DNA from 2 places in the Paenibacillus sp. FSL P4-0184 genome. Region 1 is predicted to be linked to the other one. Evidence: a T-box and tRNA genes for the amino acid it is inferred to sense, from the RefSeq annotation. Region 1 holds a T-box; the other holds one or more tRNA genes.
What was found. The T-box of region 1 lies ahead of tyrS (tyrosine--tRNA ligase). A T-box ahead of a tRNA ligase gene usually reads a tRNA of that ligase, here a tRNA-Tyr.

Region 1 (5,224 bases):
GACATCAGTCACGGGTGATATTCAAGTCATTCTTCATAAAAAAGCAACGCTTAACAAAAAACTGAATGGGTTAAGTTTCCCATTACTAGAGAATGAGAACGAATGGGTTGTACATGGCTTCAGCTACGCGAATTATTTGGAAGCGCTCGGAGCAAGTGCACAAAAGGATATCTTTAAAAACTCTTCCATCGACAAAGCGATGAAGGATGCTGCTCATAAAACGAAAGATTTTCTAATGGGTGGCATGGATTTGAGTGAGGATGAAGCGTACTCACTGATGTCTGTGTCAGCGGATTTTGGAATTACACAGGTGGTGGATGGAAACTGGGGTGTGCATGCTTTGATCGATAAAGGCCAATTCGGTGATTCGGAGCGCAAGGCAGTGGCATTACGTAGCAGCTTTGAAAGCTTTGGTGCGAAGGTGAGCTGGAAACCGGATACTCAGACAGTAACTATAAGCTACAATAATAATGTTCTAGAGATGAAAGTCGGGGCGACGACAGGAATGTACAATGGAGAGACAGTGAAACTTGTAGCCCCAATAAGTGTTGTGAACGAGAAGGTTGAGATCAGCGAATATTTCGCGAAATTTTATAAAGCTAAGCTATCTAAAACAGAGTAGGTCGAATTAGCAATCATTTCATAATCATAATAAGATCCAAACCAGAGAAGAACCGTCTTAAAGTCGGTTCTTTTTTTTATATATTTAGACCATCCTGATTTTTGTGGCGTTTTAATAAGATTTGGTTTTCTACACGGACTAGACCATCCAGACAGTAGATGGATTCATGCATAAACCGCTCCATCTCTTCAAGGTTCTCAACTAGAATGTGAATGTGAAGAATGCATGGCCCTGTCATTTCATAAAGTACGGCTACGCGTTCATTTTCTTTTAGGACTCTGACAATATAATTTAAATGGGCAGGCTCCACTTCAAGCTCTAGATACGCCGAAATTTTCTTTCCTAATTTTTCTGCGTTGATGACGATTGAGAATTGCTCAATAATTCCTTGATTGACGAGCCGATCAATACGATCCTTAACCGCAACACTTGATAAATTAACTTCTTTAGCTAGATCGGTGTAGGAAATTCTGCTGTTTTGAGTTAGGCGTTCTAAAATATGATTATCGATTGGATCAAGCATACGGAGTCGTTCACCTCTTTTTTTGTAATTGTAACAGAAAAAAACAGGCAATGACTAGTAGTGCGTCACAGCAGGAGTGTGTCTCAGCATTCTCAGCTTAAGATGTTGACATTGAAGAATTATTTCACTATACTGGCTGTAATCTTATATACGATATACGTTGAAGAAGCCCAGTAGTAGCTTAGTCCCTGTTTCAGAAAGCTGGGGGTTGATGAAACCCGGTACACACTAAGAGTACGAATTACACTTTGGAGTATCTCGGCTAACACCGAGCGGAATGGCGAACGATATCTCGTCACGAGTGGCATCAATGCTGTGTTTTAGCATTAGCGTTTCATTGGTGCAATCTGGGTGGTAACACGGTTATTCAATCGTCCCTATGTCTACAATAGACAGGGGGACGATTTTTTTTGTTTTCAAATATAAGGATTTATATGTTTCTCTTCATCAACTATCCTTATATTCGCTTGGCGGACTGATGATTCGTTATAGGATATCTACTAATTTAAGGGGTGTTAGGCAATGAATATTATCGATGAACTAGAATGGCGCGATGCCATCAATCAACAAACCGATGCCGAAGGGCTTAGAGAATTGACCAACCAGAAATCCGTTTCGGTGTACTGCGGTGTAGACCCGACGGGTGACAGTATGCATATTGGTCACTTGATTCCGTTCATGGTACTCAAAAGATTCCAGCTTGCAGGACATCGTCCGGTTATGCTGATTGGCGGTGCTACAGGTACGATAGGTGATCCAAGTGGACGACAATCCGAGCGTTCATTGCAGACGCTGGAGCAAATCCAAGCTAACGTAGATGCGCTTACCGCACAAATGAAAAAACTGTTCGTTACTGATGGCGACAATCAAATTCGTATGGTGAATAACTACGATTGGACGCATAAAATCAATGTGATCGAATTTTTGCGTGACTATGGTAAGAACTTCAGCATCAATTCGATGCTTGCCAAAGATGTTGTAGCGAGCAGATTGGACAGCGGAATTTCCTTTACTGAATTCTCCTACCAAATCCTGCAATCCCTAGATTACCTGCATCTGTACCAGCATGAAGATGTGCAGCTCCAAATTGGTGGCTCCGATCAATGGGGCAACATTACAAGCGGTCTGGATCTGATCCGTAGAAAAGAAGGACCTGAAGCAAAAGCATTCGGTCTAACGATCCCGCTTATGTTGAAAGCTGATGGAACAAAATTCGGTAAATCAGCTGGAGGGGCAATCTGGCTCGATCCAAACAAAACGACTGCGTTTGAGTTCTACCAGTTCTGGGCGAACACTGATGACCGTGATGTTGTGAAATACTTGAAGTACTTTACATTCCTATCTAAAGAGCAAATTGATGCACTTGCGGAAAAAGTACAGACTGAACCGCATAAACGCGAAGCACAAAAAACACTTGCTGAAGAAATGACCAGATTCGTGCATGGTGAAGAATTGCTGGAGCAGGCTAAACGTATTACTGCTGCTCTGTTCAGTGGAGATATCAAATCCCTAACTGCTGATGAGATCGAGCAAGGCTTCAAGGAAATGCCGACCTACGAAACTACACTGGAATCTAAAAATATCGTAGAGTGGTTGGTTGATCTCGGTATCGAGCCGTCTAAGCGTCAAGCACGTGAGGATATCACCAAAGGAGCAATCTCCATGAATGGTGAGAAAGTTAGCGACGTAGCACTGGAAGTTACAGCTAGCGAAGCTATCGGCGGCCGGTTTATCATTATCCGTAAGGGTAAGAAAAACTACAGCCTGGTGAAATTGTCCTAAAAATAAGAGCCTTCCTTATGAATAAGGGAGGTTTTTTGTTGTATTTTAAGTATAGAGGCGGATCATTTGCATATTAAGTGAAATTTGAAAGGTGAAATAGCGAAAATTATGGTAAGCTTAGGATTCGTGTGATTTATGGATTAACATGATATTCTACAACTATAACAGAAAATTAGGAGTGGTAATTTGAGAAGACAAAAACCAATGACCATGGAAGAATTGATGAATGAGTTACAAGGACAGAAAACGTATCAAGAAGATCCCAATCACATCTCTTTCGAGAAATTGTTTAATGAAGCGTTTATGAGTAAGTATTCCAATTACAAAAGTTTCGATGAGTTTGTAACCAAAGGAAACTTTCAAGTAAAGACAGAAGAAGATGTTGCTGACATACCTGATGAACTTTTTGATCGTCATGTAGTTAGAGAGACTAAATTTGCGGATTGGAAATCAATGTTGGAAACAGCGAATAAGGAATACGTCCGTAATTAAAGAAACAGTGTCTGGTAATGCTCTATTTATCTTCAAAGAAAACACACTCCCCATTGTCTCGACAGACAATGGGGAGTGTGTTTTTTTATCTCTAGATATTCGACAAAGTATGATGTTTTACTCATCGTTGATGCACATACCTATGATTTAATTGAAGAAATAGGAAATAGGTTTCATTAAGGTTGTATTTTTATAGGAGGGGCAGAATCATATGACAACTTGCATACAGATCTCAAGGCCTGAGACTCTTCATGTCATGTGGAAAACCGTCTCAGAGGATTGTAATTTAACCTGTGATTATTGCTATTACAGCACAGCAGGGGGACATCCTCATCAACCAATCCGAGTGATGGATACGGATCTTCTGGAGCGATTTATCGCTCAGTACATGAAAAGATCATCTGGTATAGCGACTTTCTCTTGGCAGGGAGGGGAGCCGCTATTAGCCGGACTTTCATATTTTGAACGCGTGATTTCACTCCAAGCTAAGTACGCTCCACCTCATACGATGATCAGTAATGCGCTGCAGACCAACGGAACGCTAATTCATGAGAAATGGGCGGGATTTTTTAAACGGTACAACTTTTTGGTTGGGATTAGTGTGGACGGTCCTGAGCCCATTCATGATGCACATCGTAAAACGGGTTCGGGGAAAGGTAGTTATGATCTAGTTATGCGTGGGATTCGCCATCTACAGAATGAAGGTGTGGAATATAGTATTCTGACGGTGATTCACGAAGATAATGTGATGAAACCAGACGAATTGATGGCATTCTACCAGGAACAACAATTTCCTTATATTCAGTTTATCCCTTGCATGGATTTTGTCTCACAGAAGAGTGATATGTCCGGCCGCTTTCGAATTACACCTGAACAATACGGAGCGTTTTTATGCCGTACATTTGATCTGTGGTACAACGAGGGGTATCCGGAGCTTCCCATTCGTATTTTTGAGAATATGCTTCTAGTATTCATGCATCGTGAGGCGGAGTTATGCGTCCATAACTCATTCTGCCCGAAGATGATGGTGCTTGAAACGAACGGGGATGCCTATCCTTGCGATTTCTTTATAGATGAAGAGCACAAGTTAGGAAATATCGGCCATACCGACCTTGAAGCATTGCTTACCAGCCCCATATATGATGACTTTTTGTTAATGAAACCCAATATGAATGAATCATGCTATAAGTGTGAGTATCTTAGCTTTTGCAATGGGGGGTGCCCGCGCAACCGGAATTGGCTTGATGTTCATGATCGTACTGAGGTTGATTATTTCTGCCGTAGTTATAAAATGTTCTACTCATATGCCTATGAACGGATGATACTGCTAGCAAACCGACTTAAATCGGAGCAGATGCTGGAGTTCAGGAAAAGTGCCAAACCACTTCCAGGTAGAAATGATCCATGTCTCTGCGGAAGCGGGAAAAAATTTAAGAGTTGCTGTCAACCACTATAGCTCAAATTAAAAAAAAGGCTGTCCCAACAATCATGCAAATGGCTGTGGGACAACCTTTTTATTATGTTAAAGAACCATTTGATTTCTCACCAGAATAGCCGCACCAGTCACCACAGCTTCTTCTTTTAATGTACCTAGGGAGAAGTGAGGTTGGTATTCAGGATAACGGTAAGTGTTTCGCTGTGCCACTTCAACCGCCGTTTGGAAAAACAACTCGTGAGAGTGGATGAGCGCACCACCTAGAATGATGGTCCCAGGATGAAACAGGTTGATAACGTTGGCGAGGCCAATACCGAAGTGAATGGCGGCTTGAGTAAATAATTCACGCGCATGTGGATTACCGTCTCTA
Region 2 (5,224 bases), on a different contig from region 1:
GTACCCTTACCGGGTACGGGGACCGTGTCAGGCGGGCAGTTTGACTGGGGCGGTCGCCTCCTAAAGAGTAACGGAGGCGTTCCAAGGTTCCCTCAGAATGGTTGGAAATCATTCGAAGAGTGCAAAGGCATAAGGGAGCTTGACTGCGAGACCTACAAGTCGAGCAGGGACGAAAGTCGGACTTAGTGATCCGGTGGTACCGCATGGAAGGGCCATCGCTCAACGGATAAAAGCTACCCTGGGGATAACAGGCTTATCTCCCCCAAGAGTCCACATCGACGGGGAGGTTTGGCACCTCGATGTCGGCTCATCGCATCCTGGGGCTGAAGTAGGTCCCAAGGGTTGGGCTGTTCGCCCATTAAAGCGGTACGCGAGCTGGGTTCAGAACGTCGTGAGACAGTTCGGTCCCTATCTGTCGTGGGCGCAGGAAATTTGAGAGGAGCTGTCCTTAGTACGAGAGGACCGGGATGGACGTACCGCTGGTGCACCAGTTGTTTCGCCAGAAGCATGGCTGGGTAGCTACGTACGGACGGGATAAGCGCTGAAAGCATCTAAGCGTGAAGCCCCCCTCAAGATGAGATTTCCCAATTAGTAAGACCCCTTGAAGACGACGAGGTAGATAGGTTGGAGGTGGAAGTGCAGTAATGCATGGAGCTGACCAATACTAATCGGTCGAGGGCTTATCCTATACTTAAAACGTAAATTCAATTCGGATTCAGTTTTCAGGGAGTCAAATTCCTGTTTGGATTGCTGTGGTACTGATATCGTTTGGAGAGATACCCAAGTGGCTATAAGGGGACCCTCTGCTAAGGGGTTAGACTGCGTAAGCGGTGCGTGGGTTCGAATCCCACTCTCTCCGCCATTTTCAATCCATAGCATTTCTAATTATTGTGGCGGTGTAGCTCAGCTGGCTAGAGCGTACGGTTCATACCCGTGAGGTCGGGGGTTCGATCCCCTTCGCCGCTACCATAATACCTGGAGGCTTAGCTCAGCTGGGAGAGCATCTGCCTTACAAGCAGAGGGTCGGGGGTTCGATCCCCTCAGCCTCCACCATTATTACTTTTTTAGAATTACTTTTTACACCGTGCCGGTGTAGCTCAACTGGTAGAGCAACTGACTTGTAATCAGTAGGTTGGGGGTTCAAGTCCTCTCGCCGGCACCATTATTATCAATGCGGAACCGTGGTGTAGTTGGCCTAACATGCCTGCCTGTCACGCAGGAGATCGCGAGTTCGAATCTCGTCGGTTCCGCCATTTTTTTCCACAAGACTAGGGTGGGAAGTTTAATGCTACCACTTTATTTTTATGTCAATTTAATATGGCTCGATAGCTCAGTCGGTAGAGCAGAGGACTGAAAATCCTCGTGTCGGCGGTTCGAATCCGTCTCGAGCCACTTTTTCCTGGGGGATTAGCGAAGTGGCCAAACGCATCAGACTGTAAATCTGCTCACGTACGTGTTCGGTGGTTCGAATCCATCATCCCCCACCATTTATGAGCCATTAGCTCAGTTGGTAGAGCACCTGACTTTTAATCAGGGTGTCGAAGGTTCGAGTCCTTCATGGCTCATCCCAAACAGAAAGTCATCACCTTATGGTGGTGGCTTTTTTTGTGTTTTATGGTTGTATTATAGTAGCGCGCTACTGTAGCGATTAACATAATATAAGAGAATATGCTAAAATAGGCGAAAAGAGCAAAAGTGGTGGAGCATGGTGACTATGGATAGTGAGACATTGCGGAAAAAATTAGAGCAGCTCACCGGAAAGAGAACCGGAATCAAGCAGTTAGGGAGGCAGCATTCAGCTTCTCTTTTTAGCATGGGATTAGAAGGACAGGATCAGCTGGTAATCCATGAGGGTCATCTCTGGGCACCTTTGTATGAGAGTGACGGACGTATAACCGCTGTCTGGGTAGAAATGGAGGGGCTCACCTCTCTGGAAGTACAACTGGTCAACTATGCAGTTCGAAATTTTGCTATTGCACTTAAAGCTACAGGGCTTAGAGAAGAAGGTGAAGTGGAGGCGCGGCAGCTTGGCGCTTGGTTGAACACGGAGCTAGAGCAAGAGAAGAATGACACTGAAATTCCCGATGAGATCACCCTAAAGGGACGTCTGTTCGGAGATATGATTCCATTCCTCCTTAGTAGTGAGATTGCCCATAGTCCACAGATCTCTTATCGTTCACTGATGAAATTACTGCGTAGCTATTTTGAGAACGAAATTCTGCTCATTCCCCTTCAAGAGAAGGAATGGTTAATTTTAGCTCGTAAAGAATTACTTACGGGCGGGGATGATAAGGATGATGAAGAAGAGAGTGTAGATGATCTTCTAGCACAGACTAGTATGGGGTTACATGAGCTGATAGCTAGTGAATGGGTAGGGGTATTCCATTTGGCAGTAGCTCCGGCTATAGTCCCTGTTAAGGGATTGACTGGATCTGTAGCTTTGCTCAGGGAGACGATTGTTCTCGGTCGTATTTTTCAAGTAGGAGAGTATATTCATTTACCTTGGGAACTGCATTTGGAACGTCTGGTTAACAGCATTCCTGATGTACGCCGCAAACAGTTGCTTGGACAAATTGGTGACTATTCCTCTGTACTATCAGATAAAGAAATGCTGCTGACTTTGGAGACCTTTTTTGAGATGGACTGTAATGTAAGTGAAACCGCCAAGAAGTTGTATATCCATCGTAATACGCTGCTTTATCGTCTGGATAAGATAAAACAAGAGACCGGAGCAGATGTACGAAGCTTTGGGGACGCTGCTATTGTTAAGCTTACTATGCTTTTGTATAAAGTGACGAAAAGGAAATAGGTTTTTTGTGAACCTTACAAATAGCCATAGTGTCCCGACTGGGGTAATATAAATGTACAAGGAAACAGATTTTTTATATTAACTAATTAATAATTAACTCGAGGGGGAAATACAATGGCAGGCGTACGTTTAGAGCATATTTTCAAAAAATACCCGGGTTCAGATAAAGCAACAGTAATCGATATCAATCTTGATATTAAAGATAAGGAATTTCTAGTATTGGTTGGACCTTCCGGTTGCGGTAAATCCACAACTTTGCGTATGATCGCTGGTTTGGAAGAAATCTCCGAAGGTAAAATGTACATTGGCGATCGTGTAGTTAATGACGTTGCACCTAAAGACCGCGATATCGCGATGGTATTCCAATCCTACGCCCTGTATCCGCATATGAGCGTATACCAAAACATGGCTTTCGGTTTGAAACTTCGTAAAGTGAAGAAGGATGAAATCGACAAGAAAGTTCGCGAAGCTGCTAAAATTCTTGATATCGAGCATTTGCTAGATCGTAAACCAAAAGCGCTTTCCGGTGGTCAACGCCAACGTGTCGCTTTGGGACGCGCTATCGTACGTGATCCACAAGTCTTCTTGATGGATGAGCCTCTTTCCAACTTGGATGCTAAACTTCGTGGTCAAATGCGTGCTGAAATCACTAAACTGGTTAAGCGCCTTGAAACTACTTGTATCTACGTAACGCATGACCAAACAGAAGCTATGACAATGGGTGATCGCATCGTAGTTATGTATGATGGTATCATTCAACAAGCAGCTTCCCCTGAAGAGTTGTACAATGAACCTACAAACTTGTTCGTAGCTGGATTTATCGGATCCCCTACTATGAACTTTATCAATGGTACTTTGTCCGAAGTGAGCGGTTCTATCCGTTTCCGTGCTGAGAACCTTGATGTTGAAGTACCAGGCGGAAAAGCTCAAATCATCCGCAACAAAGGTTACATCGGTAAAGAAGTAATCATGGGCGTTCGTCCAGAAGATATCCATGAAGAGCCAGTATTCTTGGAAGCTTCCCCGAACACAATCTTCACTTCATTGGTTGATGTTACTGAAAACCTTGGTCACGAAATGCTCCTTTACTTGAGCGGCCTTGGTAAATCTACTGTAATCGCTCGTGTAGATGGACGTTCCACTACTCGCGAAGGCAGCAAGCCTAAATTGGCTATTGATATGAACAAAATTCACTTCTTTGATAAAGAATCCGAAGCTAACATTTTGTTGGGATAAGATTGTAAAGATCTTTTCTCTCTTGATAAAGCCACCCGAAAGGGTGGCTTTATTGTTTAGATGGCCCCTGTTTGGTTAGGCGCTAAGATTGCATTCATAAGCGTTATCAATTAAGATAGCAGGAGAATTACCTCCGGAATGTAAAGAGATCGCTGCCAACCGGACGCAGTAAGCGGACAAATACCGCAGGTGACGAAAGGACGAAATTACATGGCTAAGAAAGTAAAAGTATCTGAATTGGTACAGCATTTTCAATTAGAGGTTATTTCCGGCCAGGAAGGTCTAAAGAGACCCATTACAGTCGATGACCTGAATCGCCCTGGACTAGAGATTGCTGGTTATTTTGAATATTATCCAGAAGAACGTGTTCAATTGCTAGGCAAAACAGAACTCGCTTTTTTCTCCATGCTGCCCGAAGCTGAGCGGAAAAGCCGACTTCGTGGAATTTGCAATGATAACACACCTTGTATTGTAATTACACGTGGTTTAGAAGTGCCTCAGGAGTTAATTGACATAAGTAATGAAAAGGCCCTTCCTGTACTTCGCAGCTCGATGGCTACGACTATTTTCTCCAGCCGTTTGACGAGCTTCCTAGAAGGAAAATTAGCCCCTACGGCGACTATTCATGGCGTACTTTGTGATGTATATGGTGTAGGTATGCTAATTACGGGTAGTAGTGGGATTGGTAAAAGTGAAACAGCCCTTGAGCTTGTAAAACGTGGTCATCGATTGATTGCTGATGATGCCGTAGAAATCCGTCAGACTTCAGATAACCAGCTGCATGGTACAGCCCCTGAGTTAATCCGTCATTTACTGGAGATCCGTGGAGTAGGTATCATTAATGTAATGACACTTTTTGGTGCGGGTGCCATTCGTAATCATAAACGGATTACACTTGTTGTTAGATTGGAAGCGTGGCAACAAGACAAGCAGTATGATCGACTTGGACTTGATGAGGAAACGACACGGATTATTGACACAGATGTTCCGCTTGTAACGATTCCCGTACGCCCAGGACGTAACCTTGCAGTTATTATAGAGGTTGCAGCGATGAACTATCGCCTGAAACAAATGGGCTTTAATGCAGCCCTGCAGTTCACGAATAAGCTAACTGCGACCATATCTGAAGATATGGATGATCTCGATTAGGAGTGTGAGAGAATGTTCCCATTAGCACTA

Region 2: it has a tRNA-Tyr gene. The T-box ahead of tyrS (tyrosine--tRNA ligase) is inferred to sense a tRNA for this amino acid. The anticodon was not compared.

Annotation. Positions count from the first base shown of each region.
Region 1 is NZ_JBBORN010000002.1:1,823,028-1,828,251, reverse strand. It holds gene MKY52_RS29945 (acetamidase/formamidase family protein) at 1-622, shown strand, start outside; gene MKY52_RS29940 (Lrp/AsnC family transcriptional regulator) at 699-1,145, opposite strand; T-box leader at 1,297-1,527, shown strand; gene tyrS (tyrosine--tRNA ligase) at 1,668-2,927, shown strand; gene MKY52_RS29930 (hypothetical protein) at 3,132-3,419, shown strand; gene MKY52_RS29925 (anaerobic sulfatase maturase) at 3,631-4,875, shown strand; gene MKY52_RS29920 (ROK family protein) at 4,942-5,224, opposite strand, start outside.
Region 2 is NZ_JBBORN010000001.1:1,978,098-1,983,321, reverse strand. It holds rRNA gene MKY52_RS08475 (23S ribosomal RNA) at 1-688, shown strand, start outside; tRNA gene MKY52_RS08470 (tRNA-Ser) at 771-862, shown strand; tRNA gene MKY52_RS08465 (tRNA-Met) at 893-969, shown strand; tRNA gene MKY52_RS08460 (tRNA-Val) at 978-1,053, shown strand; tRNA gene MKY52_RS08455 (tRNA-Thr) at 1,087-1,162, shown strand; tRNA gene MKY52_RS08450 (tRNA-Asp) at 1,176-1,253, shown strand; tRNA gene MKY52_RS08445 (tRNA-Phe) at 1,320-1,392, shown strand; tRNA gene MKY52_RS08440 (tRNA-Tyr) at 1,402-1,487, shown strand; tRNA gene MKY52_RS08435 (tRNA-Lys) at 1,493-1,565, shown strand; gene MKY52_RS08430 (PucR family transcriptional regulator) at 1,715-2,809, shown strand; gene MKY52_RS08425 (ABC transporter ATP-binding protein) at 2,924-4,045, shown strand; gene hprK (HPr(Ser) kinase/phosphatase) at 4,256-5,194, shown strand; gene lgt (prolipoprotein diacylglyceryl transferase) at 5,207-5,224, shown strand, end outside.